DNA from 3 places in the Streptomyces sp. NPDC046122 genome. Region 3 is predicted to be linked to each of the others. Evidence: predicted binding sites of a transcription regulator. Region 3 holds the regulator's gene; each other region holds the start of a gene.

Region 1 (5,022 bases), on a different contig from region 3:
CGCGGACGCTGTAGAGCTGCGCACGGCGTGCCACACCGTAGGTCGCGCCTCCCACCGTGCCCGCGACATGGGTGCCGTGCCCCTGGCAGTCCCGCCCGAAGCGCCCCTCGCCCTGGAACGCGTCGAAGCCGAACCGCGCGCGGCCGCCGAACTCGGCGTGGTGGTAGTCGATGCCGGTGTCGAGGATGTACGCGACCCCTCCGGCGCCGGTGGCGGTGGCGGTGAACTGGTTGTCGAGCGGCAGTGCGCGCTGGTCGATCCGGTCCAGGCCCCAGGAGGCGGCGGGCCCCTTCACGGTGACCTTGGCGTCCTGCTCCACGGCGGCCACGTGCGGATCGGCCCGCACGAGCTTCAGTTGGGCGTCGGTCAGCTTGGCGGCGAACCCGTGCATGACCTTGGTGAAACTGAACAGCGGCGTCACGCCCGCCTGGCTCGCCACTTTGGCGACGTCGGACGCGGGTTTCGTTTCGACGAGGTACTGACCCGGGACGGCCTGGTCCACGAGTCTGAGCGGCGCGGGCGTCGAGCGGTCGGGCTCCGCCGCGGAGGCGGACAACGGTCCTACGGTCGCCAGGACAGCCGTGGCGGCGGCCGCGAGGGCGATCCTCATGGAATTCGGCATGGTCACGATGGCACCATGCAGAAACGATCAAGCGCAATCACTCGCCGTGGTGGTTTGAATACATTCAGTAAGTGCACCGAAGTGGGTGAACGCAGAACGCCCGAGGGCGGCACCCCCGCAGTGGGAGTGCCGCCCTCGGTCGCGTACGGCAGTACGCGAATGGAGTCGCTGATCCTGACGGATCAGAAGTCCATGTCACCGCCCGGCATGCCGCCGCCTGCGGGGGCACCGGCCTTCTCGGGCTTGTCGGCGATGACCGCCTCCGTGGTGAGGAACAGCGCGGCGATGGACGCGGCGTTCTGCAGCGCGGAACGCGTGACCTTCGCCGGGTCGATGATGCCCTCGGCGATCATGTCGACGTACTCGCCGGTCGCGGCGTTCAGGCCGTGGCCGAGCGGCAGGTTGCGCACCTTCTCGACGATGACGCCGCCCTCGAGACCACCGTTGACGGCGATCTGCTTCAGCGGAGCCTCCAGCGCGAGCTTCACGGCGTTGGCGCCGGTCGCCTCGTCGCCCTGGAGCTCGAGCTTCTCGAAGACGGCCGTGGCCTGGAGCAGCGCCACGCCACCACCGGCGACGATGCCCTCCTCGACGGCGGCCTTGGCGTTGCGCACCGCGTCCTCGATGCGGTGCTTGCGCTCCTTGAGCTCGACCTCGGTGGCGGCGCCGGCCTTGATGACGGCAACGCCGCCGGCAAGCTTCGCCAGACGCTCCTGGAGCTTCTCGCGGTCGTAGTCCGAGTCGGAGTTCTCGATCTCGGCACGGATCTGGTTGACGCGACCCTGGACCTGGTCGCTGTCACCGGCGCCGTCGACGATCGTGGTCTCGTCCTTGGTGATGACGACCTTGCGGGCGCGGCCGAGCAGGTCGAGACCGGCGTTCTCCAGCTTGAGGCCGACCTCCTCGGAGATGACGGTGCCACCGGTGAGGATGGCGATGTCGCCGAGCATGGCCTTGCGGCGGTCACCGAAGCCCGGAGCCTTGACGGCGACGGACTTGAAGGTGCCACGGATCTTGTTGACGACGAGCGTGGACAGCGCCTCGCCCTCGACGTCCTCCGCGATGATCAGCAGCGGCTTGCCCGACTGCATGACCTTCTCCAGCAGCGGAAGGAGGTCCTTCACGTTGGAGATCTTGGAGTTGACGATCAGGATGTACGGGTCGTCGAGCGACGACTCCATGCGCTCCATGTCGGTGGCGAAGTACGCCGAGATGTAGCCCTTGTCGAAGCGCATGCCCTCGGTGAGCTCGAGCTCGAGCCCGAAGGTCTGCGACTCCTCGACGGTGATGACGCCTTCCTTGCCGACCTTGTCCATCGCCTCGGCGATGAGCTCGCCGATCTGGGTGTCGGCGGCGGAGATGGAGGCCGTAGAAGCGATCTGCTCCTTGGTCTCCACGTCCTTGGCCTGCTCAAGGAGAGCGGCGGAGACGGCCTCGACGGCCTTCTCGATGCCGCGCTTGAGGGCCATCGGGTTGGCGCCGGCGGCGACGTTGCGCAGGCCCTCGCGGACCAGAGCCTGGGCGAGGACAGTCGCGGTCGTCGTACCGTCACCGGCGACGTCGTCGGTCTTCTTCGCGACTTCCTTGACCAGCTCGGCGCCGATCTTCTCGTACGGGTCCTCGAGCTCGATCTCCTTGGCGATGGAAACACCATCGTTGGTGATCGTGGGGGCGCCCCACTTCTTCTCGAGGACGACGTTACGGCCCTTGGGGCCGAGGGTGACCTTGACGGCGTCGGCGAGCTGGTTCATCCCGCGCTCGAGACCGCGCCGTGCCTCCTCGTCGAACGCGATGATCTTGGCCATGTGAAGTGGTCCTCCCGGACTGGGGTGGATTCTCCGGACCGAGTGGCGCCCGCGACGGACGGCCAGCCTGCCTGGTGGTTTTCCTTGTCCCACCCGGCCTGCGGGCCTCACCGGCCCGGTCCTTCTGTCACTCTCGCTGGGAGAGTGCTAACAGTGCTAACGCCAATGATTAGCACTCGACCCCTTCGAGTGCAAGCGTCCCCCTCGGATGTGGACAGACGTCCGGAGGCGGCCCGGCACGCAGGAAGGGCCTGTACCCGGTGCGGGGTACAGACCCTTCATGCGTGAGTGCGTCGGTGGCCGATCGCGCCGAGATCAGACGGCGAGCTTGACCATGTCCGCCTGCGGACCCTTCTGGCCCTGCGAGATCTCGAATTCGACTCGCTGACCTTCTTCAAGGGTGCGGTACCCGTCCATCTGGATCGCGCTGTAGTGGACGAAAACATCCGCACCACCGTCGACCGCGATGAAGCCGTACCCCTTCTCCGCGTTGAACCACTTGACGGTGCCCTGAGCCATGCCTAACTCCCCTATTACTGGCCCTTGCACAGGACCGCACTTCGCGGGCCCTGGGTCAGACTCCTCCGCCCTCCGACAGGAGAGGGCGTGCGCCGGAACGCGTCGACCGCCGCTGAATGTATCTGCCCAACTGCCCTCTGCAACAGGTCAATCCGACGAGAAATCTGGGCATGGATGAACGCGCGAAAGCGAATAATCCTCAGGTTTCCCGGGCAAGTCGGTCCGGACAAGCCGCACACGGGCGGGCAATTCGGTCCGGTACTTTGACTGCTTCTCACCGCGCGGGGCCGCATTCTCATATGCGTCCGGCACAGGCGGTGGAGGGGGTTTCCCCAACTGTACCGCGCTCAACCATGCAGAATTGCCCCCTCCGCTTTCTGTGGCGGAGGGGGCAATCGACGTGCGGAGGAGTGCGTGAAGCGGAATCAGCCACTCGCTCGGCTGGAAATCAGCCTCCGGCGACGGCCGGAATGATCGAGACGCCGGCGCCGTCGGGCGTGGCGGTCTCCAGGCCCTGCTCGAAGCGCACGTCGTCGTCGTTGACGTACACGTTCACGAAGCGCCGCAGCTTGCCCTGGTCGTCCAGCACACGGGCCGCGATGCCCGCGTGGTTCTTCTCCAGGTCGGCGATGACGTCGGCGAGGGTCGCCCCCTCGGCCGCGACCTCGGCCTTGCCGTCCGTGTACGTACGGAGAATCGTCGGGATGCGGACGTTGACACTCATGCGAGGCCAGCCTCTCGGAAAGAGTCCAGGTTGGGGCGGATGACGGCGGACTGGCCCGTGGTCGGGGCCACCGCCTCGAGGGTCTTCAGGCCGTCGCCCGTGTTGAGCACGACGGTGGTGAGGGTGGGGTCCAGCAGCCCGGCCTCGATGAGCTTCTTCGTCACGCCGACGGTCACGCCGCCCGCGGTCTCCGCGAAGATGCCCTCCGTCTCGGCCAGCAGCTTGATCGACTCCACGACCTGCTCGTCGTTGACGTCCTCGACCGCGCCGCCCGTGCGCCGGGCGATGTCCAGAACGTACGGGCCGTCCGCCGGGTTGCCGATCGCGAGCGACTTGGCGATCGTGTTCGGCTTCTGCGGCCGTACGACGTCGTGCCCGGCCTTGAAGGCCGTCGACACCGGCGAGCAGCCCTCGGCCTGGGCGCCGAAGATCTTGTACGGCTTGTCCTCGACCAGACCCAGGGCGATGAGCTCCTTCAGCCCCTTGTCGATCTTCGTGAGCTGGGAGCCCGAGGCGATCGGGATGACGAGCTGGTCCGGCAGCTGCCAGCCGAGCTGCTCGCAGATCTCGTACGCCAGGGTCTTGGAGCCCTCGCCGTAGTACGGGCGCAGGTTGACGTTGACGAATCCCCAGCCCTCGCCCAGCGGGTCGCCGATGAGCTCCGAGCAGAAGCGGTTGACGTCGTCGTAGTTGCCCTCGATGCCGACCAGCTCGCCGCCGTAGACCGAGGCCATGACGACCTTGCCCTGCTCCAGGTCGTGCGGGATGAACACGCACGAGCGGAAACCTGCCCGCGCGGCGGCGGCGCCGACCGCGCCGGCGAGGTTGCCGGTGGAGGAGCAGGAGAGCGTCGTGAAGCCGAACGCTCGGGCGGCCTCGACGGCGATCGCGACGACACGGTCCTTGAAGGAGTGCGTCGGGTTGCCGGAGTCGTCCTTGACGTACAGAGCACCGGTGACGCCCAGCTCGCGGGCCAGGTTGTCGGCCTTGACGAGCTTGGTGAAGCCCGGGTTCAGACTCGGCTTGCCGGCCACGTCGGCGGGCACGGGCAGCAGGGGCGCGTACCGCCAGATGTTGTCCGGTCCGGCCTCGATCTGCTTGCGCAGGCGCTCCGTGTCACCGAGCGGCAGCTCGTAGGCGACTTCGAGCGGGCCGAAACAGGAAGAACACGCGAAGATGGGACCGAGTTCGAATCGTTCTCCGCACTCGCGGCAGGACAGCGCGGTGGCGGGGCCCAGGTCTACGGGCAGGGGATTCGTGGTGTTTGCATCGGCTTCAGCAGACTGCACAGCCATGGTGGCGAGGCCCTTTCTCCTCATCTTCCCCACGGCGCGTTTCGCCGTGAGACGGAA
Region 2 (5,022 bases), on a different contig from region 3:
TCGTACAGATAATCGATTACACGACCGAGCGGTCCGCAGACATGAACCAGCTCATGGACCGGTGGGTCGAGCAGACCAAGGGCAAGCGGACCGCCACGCACAACATCATCGGCAAGGACAGGTCCCAGGCGAACCACTACGTCGAGATCGTCGAGTTCCCGTCGCACGAGGAGGCGATGAAGAACTCCCAGCTGCCGGAGACCGACCGGATCTTCCGGGAGATGGTGGAGCTCTGCGACGGCATGCCCTCGTTCACGGACCTCGACGTGGTGCGTGAGGAGCAGCTGAACTCCGCCGCCGTCCGCCGCTTCTTCCACGAGGTCGCCGTCGGAGGCAATCTCGACGCGATCGACGAGATGTTCGCGTCCGACTACCGGGACCACGACGTCATCAAGGAGGAGGAGAGCACGGTCGGCGCCGACGTCATCCGCAGCGACGTGACGGGCTGGCGCGACGCCTTCGACTTCCGCTTCGAACTCGACCGGCAGGTGTCCGAGGGCGACGACGTGGTGACGCTTTGGACGTGGACCGGCACGCACAAGGGCGACTTCATGGGCATCGCGCCCACCGGCAGGCAGTGCACCATGACCGGCACGACGATCTTCCGCTTCCAGGACGGGAAGATCCAGGAGGGCTGGTGGCACATGGACGCCCTGGGCCTGATGCGCCAGCTCGGCGCGCTCGGCTGACCGCGCGTCCGGCCGCCCACGCGCGGCCGGCCGAACGCGAAAGGCCCCCGTTCCCACCGCTGAGCAGCGGGAAACGGGGGCCTTTGCGCGACGCGGTACGTCAGTGGGAGTGGCCGTGGCCGCCGTGGCCGGCGTCCGCCTCTTCCTCGGCCGGCTTCTCGACGACCAGGGTCTCGGTCGTGAGCAGCAGCGACGCGATGGACGCGGCGTTCTCCAGCGCGGAGCGGGTGACCTTGACCGGGTCGATGACGCCGGCCTTGACCAGGTCGCCGTACTCGCCGGTCGCGGCGTTGAAGCCGTGGCCCTTGTCGAGCTCGCTCACCTTGGCGGTGATGACGTAGCCCTCGAGGCCGGCGTTCTCGGCGATCCAGCGCAGCGGCTCGACGACGGCGCGGCGGACGACCGCGACACCCGTGGCCTCGTCGCCGGTCTTGCCCAGGCCGCCCTCGAGCACCTTGGCGGCGTGGACCAGAGCGGAGCCACCACCGGAGACGATGCCCTCCTCGACCGCGGCGCGGGTCGCGGAGATGGCGTCCTCCAGACGGTGCTTCTTCTCCTTGAGCTCCACCTCGGTGGCGGCGCCGACCTTGATCACGCACACACCGCCGGCGAGCTTCGCGAGGCGCTCCTGGAGCTTCTCGCGGTCCCAGTCGGAGTCCGTGGACTCGATCTCGGCCTTGATCTGGTTGACGCGGCCGGCGACCTCGTCGGCGTTGCCGCCGCCGTCGACGATCGTCGTGTCGTCCTTCGTCACGGTCACGCGGCGGGCGGTGCCCAGCACGTCGAGACCGGCCTGGTCGAGCTTGAGGCCGACCTCTTCGGCGATGACGGTCGCACCGGTGAGGGTGGCGATGTCGCCGAGCATGGCCTTGCGGCGGTCACCGAAGCCGGGGGCCTTCACCGCGACGGCGTTGAAGGTGCCACGGATCTTGTTGACGACCAGGGTCGACAGGGCCTCGCCCTCGACGTCCTCGGCGATGATCAGCAGCGGCTTGGAGGCGCCGGCCTGGATGACCTTCTCGAGGAGCGGGAGCAGGTCCTGGATCGAGCCGATCTTGCCCTGGTGGATCAGGATGTACGGGTCGTCGAGGACGGCCTCCATACGCTCCTGGTCGGTCACCATGTACGGCGACAGGTAGCCCTTGTCGAAGGCCATGCCCTCGGTGAAGTCGAGCTCCAGGCCGAAGGTGTTGGACTCCTCGACGGTGATGACACCGTCCTTGCCGACCTTGTCCATCGCCTCGGCGATGAGCTCGCCGACCTGCGAGTCCTGGGCGGAGAGCCCGGCCACGGCGGCGATGTCGGACTTGTCGTCGATCGGACGGGCGTTCGCGAGGAGGTCCTCGGAGATCGCCTTGACCGCGGCGTCGATGCCCTTCTTCAGGGCGGCCGGGGAAGCACCGGCGGCGACGTTGCGCAGACCCTCGCGGACCAGGGCCTGGGCCAGCACGGTGGCGGTGGTGGTGCCGTCACCCGCGATGTCGTTGGTCTTGGTCGCCACCTCCTTCACGAGCTGGGCGCCCAGGTTCTCGTACGGGTCGTCGAGCTCGACCTCACGGGCGATCGTGACACCGTCGTTGGTGATGGTGGGAGCGCCGAACTTCTTGTCGATGACGACGTTGCGGCCCTTGGGGCCGATCGTCACCTTGACCGTGTCGGCAAGCTTGTTGACGCCGCGCTCGAGGGCGCGACGGGCGTCCTCGTCGAACTTCAGAATCTTCGCCATGGAGCTTCTCTGTCCTCTCAAACGAAATGCGCCCCGGGCCGCCCGGCAATCGCTGGGGGCCAGGGGCGCAGATCAAAAGCAATCTTCGGGCGAATTACTTCTCGATGATCGCGAGCACGTCGCGAGCCGAGAGGACGAGGTACTCCTCGCCGCTGTACTTCACCTCGGTGCCGCCGTACTTGCTGTACAGCACGACATCGCCGACGGATACGTCGAGCGGCAGGCGCTCGCCGTTCTCGAAGCGGCCCGGGCCCACGGCCAGGACGACGCCCTCCTGGGGCTTCTCCTTGGCGGTGTCCGGAATGACCAGGCCAGAGGCCGTGGTCTGCTCGGCGTCGAGCGGCTGGACCACAATGCGGTCCTCGAGCGGCTTGATGGCAACCTTGGAGCTGGTGGTCGTCACGGTCCGGTCTCCCCCTTCGGAGATCTCACGGGGTTAACTGATGTGGGGTGGCGACCAGGTGGATCCGTCGTCGCGGGTGCCGGACCTGCCCGTCGCTACTGTTGGCACTCCCCACTGGAGAGTGCCAACGCCGAGACTATGACGCGGTTAGCACTCGGTCAAGCGGAGTGCCAATCCAACGCGGCCGCACGTGTTGACGGAGGCGGTGCGCGGGCGGGTGCCGGAGGGGTCAGAGGTAGTCCTCCAGGCGCGCGACGGCGAAGCCCTGCTCATGGATCCGGCGCAGCATCCGCGTGGTCATCGCGGTGATCGTCGCGCCCTTGAGCTCTGCGGGTCCCCGGAAGTGCGCGAGCACGATCTCGCCCGGCCGCAGCCGGTCGCCGTGCGCGTACCGCAGGTCGTTGATCTGCATCGACGCCCCCCACAGCACCACCGCCTCGGCCCCGCAGTCGCCCGCCGCCCGCAGCGTCTGGTTGTTGTACGCCCCGTACGGTGGCCGGAAGAGCCGGGGCCTGGCCCCGAAACGGGCTTCCAGGCGGTCCTGCTGGCCGCAGATCTGGGCGCGCTGACCGGCGTACGGGAGACCCGGCAGGTACGGGTGGTCGACGGTGTGGTTCTGCACCGTCGAGAGGCCGCCGCCCGCCCGCCGCAGCCGGTCGAAGTGGTCGTATCCGGGGGAGGCCACGCTGTCGGTGAGGAACATGCTGATCGGCAGGTTCAGGTCGTCGACCATTCGCACGAAGGCGGGGTCCCGCTCGGCGCCGTCGTCGAAGGTGAGGAAGACGACCTTGTCGCGGGTCGGTACGCGGTCGACGACGAAGGGGCGCGCCGGTTTGCGCACCGGGGGCGCCGGCGCGGCGCGCAACGGCGCCCGCAGCCCCCACCGGGCGTACGCCGCCGCCGGGGGCGCGGGCGGTGCGTGCGCCGCGAGCGCCCGGGCCCCCGCGTCGCGGACCTTCGGGGCGACGCTGCGGACCGCCTTCCTGCCGAGGCGCTCGATCGGGTCCACGGACTGGGCGCAGCCGGTGAGCGTCAGCGCACCGGCCGCCAGGAGCGCGGCCGTCAGCCGGTGCGCGCGCCTCACAGGTAGTCCTCCAGCCGGGCGACGGCGTACCCCTTGGCCGTGACGGTCTTCATGACCCGCCGGATCATGTCCGGCATGGTGCCCTTCCAGTCCTCCTTGCCGCGGAAGTGCGTGAGGATGATGTCGCCGGGATGCAGGTCGCGGTCCCACTCCCGCCACTCCATCCGGTCGGGGAACGCCTCGGCGGCCCAGAGCGGCACGGCCTTGATGCCGCAGGAGCGGGCGGCACGCAGCGTGTCGGCGTTGTAGTTGCCGTACGGCGGCCTGAACAGCCGGGGCCGCTCGCCGTACCGCTTCTGGATGACGTCCTGCATGCCGCAGATCTCGCGCTTCTGCCGGGCGTACGAGAGGCCCGGCAGGTAGCGGTGGTTGAGGGTGTGGTTGTGCAGGGACACGCCGCGGGCCTGCATGCGGGCGAAGTAGCCGTAGTTCTCGCGCACGAGGTAGTCGCTGAGGAACGCGCTGTAGGGGATGCCCAGCTCGGTCATCATCTTCAGCAGCTTCGGGTCCTTCTCCGCGCCGTCGTCCATCGTCAGGAAGACGACCCGTTCCTTGACCGGGACGGTGGTGAAGACCGGTGGCAGTCCCCGCCCCGCCCCGAAGCCCTTGCGGGTGGTGACCTTCGGCTTCACCGCGGGCGGCGGGGGCGCGGCGAGCGGAGGCCGGGCGAGGCGCCACTTCTTGGCCGCTGCGACGCGCAGGGCCTGGGCGCGCCGCAGCCGTTCGGCGGACCCGGCCAGGTCGCGGACCGGGCCCTGCCGGTACTCCTGCTGCTGGCCGGGGGCGGGTGCGGCGGGCCGCGGGCGCTCGGTGGCGGGCGTGGCGCAGGCGGACGCGAGGGAGGCGGCCAGCAGGACGCCGAGCCCCGCGGCGTACCCACTTCCGGTCCTTTTTACCTTTTGTCGTACTGGTCGCATGGCGTCGCATCCTGCCAGCGCGCACCCCCGGACCCCGGCCGACACCAGCACCGGCGGCGGACCGTCCCCCGGGTGGCCGACAGGCCGCCGAGGTGTCAGCCGTACGCCGCGGCCACCCCCAGCGCGGCCAGCGTGAACCCGTCGCGCACCTCTCCGCGCCGGACCGCCTCGGCCAGCTCCCGCCGCGACCACCAGCGCGCGTC
Region 3 (5,022 bases):
GTGGCCGACCACCAGGACGTTCGCGTCCGTGACCTGGCCGGCGATGCGGGACTCCTTCGAGCCCGGGACCAGGTGGTCGACCAGGACGCCCAGACGCGCGTCCGGGGCCGGACCGAACTCCGCGACGATCGCGGGCAGGTCGTCGATGCCCTCCAGGTACTCCACGACCACGCCCTCGATGCGCAGGTCGTGGCCCCACACCCGCTCGACCAGTTCCGCGTCGTGGCGCCCCTCGACGTAGATCCGCCCGGCCCGCGCCACCCGCGCCCGCGCCCCCGGAACGGCCACCGAGCCCGACGCCGTACGGGCCGGACGCGACGCGGCGGCGGCCGACGGGCGCACCAGGGTGACGACGCGGCCCTCCAGCAGGAAGCCGCGCGGTTCCATCGGGAACACCCGGTGCTTGCCGAAGCGGTCCTCCAGGGTCACCACCGGGCCCTGCGCCGTCTTCTCGCACCGGACCACGGCACCGCAGAAACCGGTGCCGACCTCCTCCACCACCAGGTCGGCCTCGGCGGCCACCTCGGGAACGGGAGCGGTCTTCTTCCAGGGCGGGGTGAGATCCGGCCCGTACTGTCGGCTGCGCATTGGGCCGACGATAGTACCGACCCCAGTTCAGGACGCGCCGAATCGCTCCGCCAGCGCGTCACGCTGCGCCCGCACGTACGCCGCGTCCACGACCGCCCCGTGCCCCGGCACGTACGCCGCGTTCTCGCCGCCCAGCGCGAGCAGCCGGTCCAGGGCCGCCGGCCAGCGGGCCGGGTGGGCGTCGGAGCCGGCCTGGGGGGTGCCGGACTCCTCGACCAGGTCGCCGCAGAAGACCACCTCCGGGCTCCCGGGCACCAGTACCGCCAGGTCGTGGCCGCTGTGCCCGGGGCCGACGTTGGCGAGCAGCACCTGGCGGCCGCCGCCCAGGTCCAGCGTCCACTCGCCGCACACCAGGTGGTGCGGCGCCACCAGTACGTCCGTCGCCTCAGCCGCCGCGCCCCGTTCGACGCCGTGCCGCACGGCGTCGTCCCGCAGCTCGTCCCGCTCGCGGCGCAGCAGCTCGTCCACGCCGACCGCCCCGTAGACCTGGGCGCCCGCGAACGCCGCCGTACCGAGCACGTGGTCGAAATGGGGGTGGGTGAGCGCGATATGCGTCACTCTCCGGCCGGGGCCGAGGAGCCGCTGCGCCTGGGTCCGCAGCTCCACGCCCTCCCGCAGAGTCGCTCCCGTGTCGATCATCAGCGCCCGGCCGTCGCCCCCGGCGACCAGGCCCACCGTCGCGTCCCAGACGGGCATGCGGCGTCGCCCCACGCCCTGCGCGAGCCGCTCCCAGCCCGCCTCTTCCCAACTGACGTCCATACCGCGACGCTAGTGCCATCACCGGGGACCTCGCCCGCTGAACAGCGCCGTCGCGCGACAACGTGACCGGCTGCCCTTGCCCGCGGCGTACCTGCCCGCCGTACACTTGCCGGGGACTGCTGGCACTCGCCCGCAGCGAGTGCCAGGCGCAGGCCGAACGACCGATCAGCTGGAGGTGGTGCGAGATGCTCAGCGAACGCAGACTTGAGGTGCTGCGCGCCATCGTTCAGGACTACGTGGGTACCGAGGAGCCCGTGGGCTCCAAGGCGCTCACGGAGCGGCACAAGCTCGGCGTGTCTCCGGCCACCGTCCGCAACGACATGGCCGTCCTGGAGGACGAGGGCTTCATCGCCCAGCCGCACACGAGCGCCGGGCGCATCCCGACGGACAAGGGCTACCGGCTTTTCGTCGACAAGCTCGCGGGCGTCAAGCCCCTGTCGTCGCCCGAGCGCCGCGCCATCCAGAACTTCATGGACGGGGCGGTCGACCTCGACGACGTCGTGGCCCGTACGGTCCGGCTGCTCGCGCAGCTGACCCGGCAGGTCGCCGTCGTGCAGTACCCGTCGCTGACCCGGTCGACGGTCCGGCATGTGGAACTCCTCTCGCTGGCTCCCGCCCGCCTGATGCTCGTGCTCATCACGGACACCGGCCGGGTCGAGCAGCGCATGATCGACTGCCCCGCGCCCTTCGGCGAGACGTCCCTCGCGGACCTGCGCGCCCGGCTCAACAGCCGGGTCGTGGGCCGCCGCTTCGCGGACGTGCCGCAGCTGGTGCAGGACCTTCCCGAATCCTTCGAGTCGGAGGACCGGGGTACCGTGTCCACGGTGCTCTCCTCCCTCCTGGAGACTCTGGTCGAGGAGACCGAGGAGCGGCTGATGATCGGCGGCACCGCCAATCTCACCCGCTTCGGGCACGATTTCCCCCTCACCATCCGGCCGGTGCTGGAGGCGCTGGAGGAGCAGGTCGTGCTCCTCAAGCTGCTGGGTGAGGCAACGGACTCAGGCATGACCGTACGAATCGGGCACGAGAACGCCCACGAAGGGCTCAGCTCCACGTCCGTCGTCGCGGTCGGCTACGGTTCGGGCGACGAAGCAGTCGCCAAACTCGGCGTGGTCGGACCGACCCGCATGGACTACCCCGGAACGATGGGAGCGGTACGCGCAGTGGCACGTTACGTCGGACAGATCCTGGCGGAGTCGTAAGTGGCCACCGACTACTACGCCGTACTCGGCGTACGCCGCGACGCTTCCCAGGACGAGATCAAGAAGGCATTCCGGCGGCTGGCGCGCGAGCTCCACCCGGACGTGAATCCCGATCCCAAGACGCAGGAGCGTTTCAAGGAGATCAACGCCGCCTACGAGGTGTTGTCGGACCCGCAGAAGAAGCAGGTCTACGACCTCGGCGGCGACCCCCTCTCGCAGGCCGGCGGCGGAGCCGGCGGCTTCGGCCAGGGCGGCTTCGGCAACTTCTCCGACATCATGGACGCGTTCTTCGGCACGGCGTCGCAGCGCGGCCCGAGGTCGCGCACGCGGCGCGGCCAGGACGCGATGATCCGGCTGGAGATCGACCTCAACGAGGCGGCCTTCGGCACCACGAAGGACATCCAGGTCGACACGGCCGTCGTGTGCACCACGTGCTCGGGCGAGGGCGCCGCACCCGGCACCTCCGCCCAGACCTGTGACATGTGCCGCGGCCGCGGTGAGGTCTCGCAGGTCACGCGGTCCTTCCTGGGCCAGGTCATGACCTCGCGCCCCTGCCCGCAGTGCCAGGGCTTCGGCACGGTCGTACCGACCCCGTGCCCGGAGTGCGCGGGCGACGGGCGCGTGCGCTCGCGCCGGACGCTCACGGTCAAGATCCCGGCCGGTGTCGACAACGGGACCCGCATCCAGCTCGCGGGCGAGGGCGAGGTCGGCCCCGGCGGCGGCCCCGCCGGTGACCTGTACGTCGAGATCCACGAGCTGCCGCACGCGGTGTTCCAGCGGCGCGGCGACGACCTGCACTGCACGGTCACCATCCCGATGACGGCGGCCGCGCTGGGCACGAAGTGTCCGCTGGAGACGCTCGACGGGATCGAGGAGATCGACGTACGTCCGGGCACGCAGTCCGGTCAGTCGATCCCGCTGCACGGGCGCGGCGTCACGCACCTGCGCGGCGGCGGACGCGGCGACCTCATCGTGCACGTCGAGGTCCTGACCCCGTCGAAGCTGGACCCGCAGCAGGAGGACCTGATGCGCCAGCTCGCGAAGCTGCGCGGCGAGGAACGCCCCACGGGGCAGTTCCAGCCGGGGCAGCAGGGCTTGTTCTCGCGCCTGAAGGACGCGTTCAACGGGCGGTAGGCGCTTGCCTCCGCGGAGGCGGAAGCCTGGATTCGGCGCAGTGCGGAGGGCATGAAACGATGCGTTCATGTCCTCCGCACTGACCGATCTCTGCCGTTATCCGATCGTGCAGGCCCCCATGGCGGGCGGCGCCTCCAGTCCTCAGCTCGCCGCCGCCGTCTGCGATGCCGGCGGTCTCGGGTTCCTCGCCGCCGGTTACAAGACCGCGGACGGCATGTACGAGGAGATCAAGCAGCTGCGGGGTCTGACGAGCCGGCCGTTCGGCGTCAACCTCTTCATGCCGCAGCCGAGCCACGTCGACCCCGCCGCCGTCGAGGTCTACCGCCACCAGCTCGCCGGCGAGGCCGACTGGTACGACACCCCCCTCGGCGAACCCGACAACTGCGCCGACGACGGCTACGAAGCCAAGCTGGCCATCCTCATCGACGACCCGGTCCCCGTCGTCTCCTTCACCTTCGGCTGCCCCACCCGCCCGGTCCTCGACGCCTTCGCCAAGGCCGGCACCCTCACCGTCGTCACCGTGACCACGCCCGAGGAGGCCCAGGCCGCGCAGTGGACCGGCGCCGACGCGGTGTGCGTCCAGGGCGTCGAGGCGGGCGGCCACCAGGGAACGCACCGCGACGACCCCAAGAACGACGGCAGCGGCATCGGTCTGCTGTCCCTCGTCACGCAGGTCCGCGAGACCGTCCAGCTGCCGATCATCGCGGCGGGAGGGCTGATGCGCGGCGCGCAGATCGCCGCCGTACTCGCCCTGGGCGCGGACGCGGCGCAGCTCGGCACGGCGTTCCTGGTGTGCCCGGAGTCCGGCGCCAACGTCCTGCACAAGCAGGCCATGACCAATCCGCTGTTCGTCCGCACGGAGCTCACCCGGGCGTTCTCGGGACGCCCCGCACGCGGCCTCGTCAACCGCTTCATGCGCGAGCACGGCCCGTACGCCCCGGCCGCCTACCCGCAGGTGCACCACATCACCTCCGGCCTGCGCAAGGCCGCCGCCAAGGCGGGCGACGCGCAGGGCATGGCGCTGTGGGCCGGGCAGGGGCACCGGATGGCGCGCGAGATGCCGGCCGCGCAGCTGGTCGAGGTCCTGGCGGCCGAGACCGACGCGGCGCGCGCGACGCTGGATCTGCGGGGCGCGGGCGGTGCGGTGTGACCGCGCCGGTGTTCGTCGTCGACGCCGTACCGGCGAAGGGCCGGTTCGTACTCGAAGGCCCCGAGGGGCGGCACGCCGTCTCCGTGCGGCGGCTGCACGCGGGGGAGCACGTCGTCCTGACCGACGGGCGCGGTACGGGCGCGGCGGGGGTGGTGCTGGCGGCCGAGGGCAAGGACCGGCTCGTCGTCG

Evidence for each region. The regulator HrcA, encoded in region 3, represses chaperone genes, less so after heat shock. The targets are predictions, from matches to a motif close to TTNGCACTCNGNNNNNCNGAGTGCNAA.
Region 1: the regulator HrcA is predicted to act here: its motif matches at 2,552-2,578, upstream of groL (chaperonin GroEL).
Region 2: the regulator HrcA is predicted to act here: its motif matches at 2,966-2,992, upstream of groES (co-chaperone GroES).

The regions. Positions count from the first base shown of each region.
Region 1 covers NZ_JBWKLQ010000005.1:348,999-354,020, forward strand. The annotation lists gene AC07FK_RS17410 (S8 family peptidase) at 1-610, opposite strand, end outside; gene groL (chaperonin GroEL) at 805-2,427, opposite strand; gene AC07FK_RS17420 (cold-shock protein) at 2,743-2,946, opposite strand; gene AC07FK_RS17425 (MoaD/ThiS family protein) at 3,395-3,670, opposite strand; gene thrC (threonine synthase) at 3,667-4,989, opposite strand; SAM riboswitch class I at 4,983-5,022, opposite strand, start outside.
Region 2 covers NZ_JBWKLQ010000004.1:61,333-66,354, reverse strand. The annotation lists gene AC07FK_RS13440 (ester cyclase) at 1-689, shown strand, start outside; gene groL (chaperonin GroEL) at 790-2,415, opposite strand; gene groES (co-chaperone GroES) at 2,510-2,818, opposite strand; gene AC07FK_RS13425 (polysaccharide deacetylase family protein) at 3,048-3,902, opposite strand; gene AC07FK_RS13420 (polysaccharide deacetylase family protein) at 3,899-4,819, opposite strand; gene AC07FK_RS13415 (NUDIX hydrolase) at 4,915-5,022, opposite strand, start outside.
Region 3 covers NZ_JBWKLQ010000002.1:791,886-796,907, reverse strand. The annotation lists gene AC07FK_RS08525 (DUF3097 domain-containing protein) at 1-588, opposite strand, end outside; gene AC07FK_RS08520 (MBL fold metallo-hydrolase) at 616-1,347, opposite strand; gene hrcA (heat-inducible transcriptional repressor HrcA) at 1,533-2,549, shown strand; gene dnaJ (molecular chaperone DnaJ) at 2,550-3,683, shown strand; gene AC07FK_RS08505 (nitronate monooxygenase) at 3,751-4,833, shown strand; gene AC07FK_RS08500 (16S rRNA (uracil(1498)-N(3))-methyltransferase) at 4,830-5,022, shown strand, end outside.